Linked DNA regions of Agarilytica rhodophyticola. The protein of the gene in region 1 interacts with the protein of each later gene in a pairwise test. Links are inferred from orthologs where the notes say so. Each region holds a gene or a part of one and is shown in the gene's direction. Other genes may lie near its edges.

What was found.
Region 2: the proteins of BVC89_RS03940 (region 1) and trkA interact in binary tests that used the Escherichia coli proteins (3 or more experiments, as listed by UniProt). The link is inferred for Agarilytica rhodophyticola from one-to-one orthologs.

What each region holds. Positions count from the first base shown.
Region 1 is NZ_CP020038.1:928,016-931,334, reverse strand. The notes cover bases 327-3,309. They hold BVC89_RS03940 (PTS sugar transporter subunit IIA), read left to right. Parts: upstream 327-1,583; coding sequence 1,584-2,036; downstream 2,037-3,309. Other genes in these bases: BVC89_RS03930 (HPr family phosphocarrier protein), read left to right, coding at 2,933-3,202; rapZ (RNase adapter RapZ), read left to right, coding at 2,060-2,929; BVC89_RS03945 (RNA polymerase factor sigma-54), read left to right, coding at 327-1,248. Outside these bases: more of BVC89_RS03945, read left to right, coding at 1-326. UniProt on the Escherichia coli protein: Seems to have a role in regulating nitrogen assimilation.
Region 2 is NZ_CP020038.1:6,796,181-6,799,417, forward strand. Bases 91-2,991 are described here. They hold trkA (Trk system potassium transporter TrkA), read left to right. Parts: upstream 91-761; coding sequence 762-2,222; downstream 2,223-2,991. Other genes in these bases: rsmB (16S rRNA (cytosine(967)-C(5))-methyltransferase RsmB), read left to right, coding at 91-726; BVC89_RS28000 (TrkH family potassium uptake protein), read left to right, coding at 2,232-2,991. In the rest of the region: more of rsmB, read left to right, coding at 1-90; more of BVC89_RS28000, read left to right, coding at 2,992-3,237. UniProt on the Escherichia coli protein: Part of the constitutive potassium transport systems TrkG and TrkH. May regulate the transport activity of TrkG and TrkH systems. Binds to NAD(+) and NADH.

The sequences.
Region 1 (3,319 bases):
AATGAAGAAGCGCGTCTAGATAGCGAATGGAGTGATACCATTCCCAATGAGCTGGCGGTTGATACCAATTGGGATGATGTCTACCAAGCATCATCATCCCCCGGCGCTTCGAGAAACGATAACGAAGATATGGATTTTGAATCTCGTCGCACCTCGTCCGAGACAATCCAAGACCACTTACTTTGGCAACTCAATCTAACACCAATGTCGGATCTAGATATAGAAATTGCCGAGGCTATCATAGATGCGGTAGAGCCCAATGGTATGTTGTGTCAGTCCTTGGATGATATATACACAGGCCTACAAGCCCATCATGAAGAATTAGAGATGGATGAGCTAGTTGCTGTATTGCACAGAATTCAGCAATTTGATCCCATAGGGGTAGCCAGCCAAAATATCAGCGAGTGTTTACTGATACAGCTAAACCAGTATGATCCTAATGAACCAGGCGTTAATTACGCCCGTAAAATTATTGAAGACTACCTAGAAGTACTTGGCAATCGAGATTTCAAGCAGTTAATGCGCAAATTGAAGATTAAAGAAGCCGAACTGCAACTTGCTATTAAAGTCATTCAGACGCTTAACCCACGCCCAGGGGAACATATTGGCACAGACTCAACCGAATATGTGGTACCTGATGTTTTTGTTAAAAAGGTAGATGATCGTTGGACAGTGCAGTTAAACCCTGAAATAGCTCCTCGAATTCGCATCAATAATGATTATGCGTCCTTAGTTAAAAGAGCAGACTCAAGCACTGACAATACCTTTTTAAGAGATAACCTTCAGGAAGCTAGGTGGTTTTTAAAAAGCTTGCAGAGCCGCAATGAGACATTATTGAAAGTGGCTACATGCATCGTTGAGAAGCAACAGGGCTTTCTTGATCATGGCCCAGAAGCTATGAAACCTATGGTATTACACGATGTTGCGGAAATTGTTGAAATGCATGAATCGACAATTTCTCGGGTAACAACGCAAAAATATATGCATACACCACAAGGTATATTTGAACTTAAGTACTTTTTCTCAAGCCATGTAGCAACAGAAGCAGGTGGAGAATGCTCTTCAACCGCTATTCGCGCCATTATTAAAAAACTAATCGCTGCTGAAAACGCCAGAAAACCCTTGAGTGACTCGAAGATCACAGGAATACTTGAAGAGAAAGGTATTAAAGTTGCCCGTAGAACCATAGCCAAATATCGAGAGTCACTTGGCATTCCACCTTCCAACGAGCGTAAACGACTAGTTTAAACTATTAGTCTTAATGTTATAGAGCACTCTGTATTTTTGTGTATTGGCTTGCGCAATAAACTATTGAATCGACATTCATCTATGTCTTCCTAAATATAGTTGAGCAATCTTCTAATACGCCAAGCTAAACACGTATATCTTTATTTTAAGGGGGCTAGTTGGCCCATTCGCCCACGACTCCATATTTTGTATACGTTTTATCTATATAGTACTGGATAAGATAAAAAATAATCATTGCTAAACACACAGTGTATTGTGTTCGTTACACAGTAAATAAAACTGATAAAATGGCAGTCTTTATTATTAAAATTGTTTAAAAAACTACCAAAGAATCTATGTTAATTAAAAGCATTCTCTCAACAAAGAGAACAGTGGCAAAAATTGAAGGTGGCAGTAAAAAGCGTGTGATTGAAACACTGGCACAGAATTTTGCGAACGATATCGAAGGCTTTGATGTCGATGAACTTTATCAAAGTCTTATTAACCGAGAAAAATTGGGTACAACCGGTATTGGTGATGGTATCGCAATTCCTCATTGCCGCTTTAATACCGGCGGTCATACATATGGCGCCTGCATGACACTAGCATCCCCCATTGACTTCGACGCAGTGGACGGCAAGCCAGTTGATATTATATTTGCAATGTTAGTACCGGAAAATGCAGAGAGTAGCCATCTAGAGTCGTTGGCAAGCTTGGCACAACTTTTACAAGATGCTGATTTTGTCAGCACAATACGTTCCGTATCATCTGATGATGCACTTTTCGATGCGATAACATCGTCATCTTAACCTCTATATAAGCGGGATCTGTCATGAGCTTTTTAGTAATCAGTGGTCGCTCAGGGTCGGGCAAAACTTCAGCCTTACATCTACTGGAAGATGAAGGGTTTACCTGTATTGATAATATTCCCGTCACCTTGTTGCCATCATTGATTGAGCATATAAATCAGCAAGAGAAGGAACGTTTTGCCATTGGTATAGACGCGAGAAATCTCGACAAGGATTTAGGCACTCTCTCGGGCATATTAAAATCCTCCCAAATCCCCCGTGAAAACTATAAAGTTATCTATCTAGACACTCATACCAATGTATTAATCAAGCGTTTTAGTGAAACTCGCCGTCGCCATCCTTTGTCGGATGAAAATACTGGACTTAATGAGGCACTTGAAAAAGAACGGGATATCCTTGCTCCTATTGTCGGTTTTGCCGATATTATCATCGATACTAGTGCTCTCAATTTGCACGAAATGCGCAGCACCATGCGACAACTCATCGTTGGCCCCCAAAGCAAGAGCATGTCAATTATGTTCAGTTCCTTTGGATTCAAGTATGGAGCTCCTACCGACGCTGATTTTATTTTTGATGTTCGCAGCCTTCCTAATCCTCACTGGGAACCAGGTTTACGTCTCAAAACTGGCCTTGATGTTGAAGTAGCAGATTACTTGTCGAGCCAGAATAGCGTAGAGGAGATGATTAACGATATCACTGGATTTGTTGCTAAATGGATACCTTCATTTGAAAATAATAATCGAAGCTATCTCACAGTAGCAATTGGCTGTACTGGTGGAATGCATCGTTCAGTGTATATTAGCGAACGCTTGTATCAAAATTTAAAAGAAACATATAAGGATGTTCAAGTTCGTCACCGACAATTACAAAACAATAACTTAAAAAATGGCTAATGCATGTTCGAACAGCAAATAGAAATCATTAATAAACTTGGCTTACACGCGCGCGCAGCCACACGCTTTGCGAATACAGCAAATAAATATAGCAGTAGCGTAAAAGTTCGCTTCGCCGACAAAACTATAGACGGCAAAAGTATCATGGCTCTGATGCTGTTAGCTGCGGCGAAGGGCAGCGAAATTACGTTAATTACTGAAGGTGAGGACTCAGAAGAAAGCATGGCCGCACTCGTTGAATTGATTAATAATAGATTTGACGAAGAAGAATAAACCGGCAAATAGTGTGCGCCTTAATATAAGGCTAGTGCCAGCAAATGTAAGGAAACACCGAGGCATAACTCGGATATAACTTAGATATAAACCTAGATAACTTATTACTAGATAACC
Region 2 (3,237 bases), 5.9 Mb from region 1 along the record:
CTTTGTCAATTTTCTCCGGTTGGTTTAACCCTATCCAAGCCTGTAGATGTAACCCAATTACCTGGCTTTGAAAATGGAAGTTGCAGTGTGCAAGACGAAGCCGCCCAGCTTGCCGCCACACTATTAGATTTAGCGCCAGGCCAACGTGTTCTCGATGCGTGTTGCGCTCCCGGCGGCAAAACCTGCCATATTGCCGAGCAAGAAGCGGAGCTTAAAGAGGTCGTTGCATTAGACCTAGAGGCTTCTCGTATGCAAAGGGTTAAAGAAAACCTTGCACGCTTAGAGCTGGATGCCACATTAATTACCTGCGATGCACAAGATATATCTCGTTGGTGGGACGGTGCACTTTTTGATCGCATACTATTGGATGCTCCCTGCTCAGCTACCGGTGTCATACGTCGCCATCCAGATATTAAGTTACTACGTCGAAACAGTGATATAGCGCAGTTGGCTAATTTACAAGCACGTTTGCTTAAACAGCTTTGGCAGACACTGGCACCGGGTGGTTTACTTGTTTACGCAACATGTTCAGTATTACCTGAAGAGAACGAAAATTTGATCAAGGCATTTGTAGAGCAACAGGCTGACGCTATACACTTGCCGCTTACGGAAGTATATAACGACATTAGCTGGGGGATCGAGCGGCCAATGGGAAGACAACTTTTCCCACAGGTAGGCGGTCATGATGGCTTCTACTATGCTCTTATTAAAAAAGAGCGATCATGAACTAAGAGCAGCGTGCACTTGCACGAATCCAAGGTATGAAAATAATTATTTTGGGTGCTGGCCGAGTCGGCGGCACACTCGCATCTAATTTGTCCAGCGAAGCCAATGACATCACAGTTGTTGATTCAGATGTGGATAATTTACGTGAGTTACAGGACCGTCTCGATATTGGCGTGGTAGCCGGCCATGCTTCTTATCCAGAGATTTTGCTCCAGGCCGGGATTGAAGATGCCGATATGCTCATCGCTGTTACAGGTATTGATGAGATCAACATGGTGGCCTGTCAAATTGCCTACAGTCTGTTCCGTACTCCCACCAAGATTGCTCGCATTCGCTCCCAGGAATATGCATCTCACGATGGTCTCTTTCGCAATGAAGCCATACCCATCGATGTCATCATCAGTCCAGAGCAAGTGGTATCGGATTATATTTATCGTCTGGTAGAACAACCTGGCGCACTACAAGTGCTGGATTTTGCTGATGGCCTGGCACAATTAGTAGCGGTAAAAGCTTATTATGGTGGGCCGTTAGTGGGTCAAGAATTGCGCTTTATTCGCAAGCATATGCCCAATGTGGAAACTCGTGTTGCCGCTGTTTATCGACGCAATAGACCACTGATGCCCACAGGTTCTACTGTAATAGAAGCCGATGACGAGGTGTTCTTTATCGCCGCCCGAGAAGATATCCGCGCGGTAATGAGTGAATTACGTCGCCTCGATAGAGCCTATAAGCGTATTATTATCGCCGGCGGCGGTAACATCGGCCTGCGCTTGGCACTTAAGCTGGAAAAACAATATTCTGTCAAAGTTATCGAATACAATACTAAGCGCGCTAGCTTTTTATCAGAGCACCTCAATCACGCCATTGTATTGCAGGGAAGCTCTTCCGATCAGGATCTCCTACAAGAAGAAAATATTGAAGACACAGATGTCTTTTTAGCGGTTACCAACTCTGATGAAGCGAATATTATGTCGTCTTTGTTAGCCAAGCGTATGGGAGCAAAAAAAGTTCTCACCTTAATTAATAACCCGGCTTATGTAGATTTGGTTCAGGGTGGCGAAATCGATATCGCCATATCACCACAGCAGACAACTATTGGCAGTTTGTTAGCCCATGTAAGGCGAGGTGATATAGTTAATGTTCACTCTCTTCGCAGAGGCGCAGCCGAAGCAATTGAAGTCATTGCTCATGGAGACGAAAAGAACTCCAAAGTTGTGGGTAAGGCCATTGAAGATATCGATCTGCCAGAAGGCGCAACTATCGGTGCAGTCGTGAGAGAACGTCAAGAAGAAGAAAAGGACCTAACCCGCTCACCGGAAATTTCGATGGGCCTCGCTCTCGCTAATAGCGCCGTTGTGGACAGCAAACATGAAGTGATTATTGCCAGCGATGACTTAATTATTGAGTCTGGCGATCATGTGATTTTATTTTTGATAGATAAACGTTACACCAGTGACGTGGAAAGATTATTCCAGGTTGGATTCACTTTTTTCTAAGCGCAAAGTATGCACTATTCCATTATTTTCAAAGTGCTCGGCCTATTGTTAATGCTCTTTAGCTTAACAATGGCACCACCAATTTTTGTCTCGTTTATCTATCACGACGGCACATCTGCAGCGTTTTTCTTAGCTTTTGCGATTACTTTTATTACCGGCCTCACCGCTTGGTTTCCAGTGCATAAAATCAAGCAGGACATGAGAACCAAAGACGGATTTCTAATTACATCACTGTTCTGGATCGTACTTGCTCTGTTTGGGTCGCTACCATTTTTAATTGCCGACGCTACTCATTTATCCTTTGCCGATGCAGTCTTTGAATCTCTGTCAGGGCTTACTACCACAGGCGCAACCGTCATCACAGGTTTAGAACATCTGCCTAAATCTATTTTATTTTATCGCCAGCAACTGCAATGGCTCGGAGGAATAGGCATTATCGTTATCGCGGTTGCCGTCTTGCCAATGCTAGGCATTGGCGGCATGCAGCTGTATAAAGCTGAAACACCAGGGCCTGTAAAAGACAGTAAATTAACACCACGGATTACTGAAACGGCAAAAGCCCTGTTTTTTATTTACCTCAGTTTAACTATTTGTTGCGCCCTGGCTTACTGGATCGTCGGCATGGGTATTTTTGATGCTGTTAGCCATGCTTTTTCTACGGTAGCGATCGGTGGCTTCTCTACTTACGATGCCAGCATCGGCCATTTCAATAGTGCGCCGATCATGATTATCTGTATGATTTTCATGGTGTTATCAGGAATTAATTTTGCCCTGCACTTTTTCGCATGGCGAGAAAAAGGCGTTTCACACTATATTAGAGATCCAGAATTTCAGTTTTATGCCGCTATCATTATTTTGTCTACAATCATTACCTCAAGCTATCTGGCGTACTCTAATACCTATGATGTCAGCGACAGTATTTTAAAAGGTAGCTTTGAACTTATCTCAATTTTAACTACCACAGGCTTCGGTGTTGCCGATTTTTCTATTTGGCCAACCTTTCTACCTGTGCTGA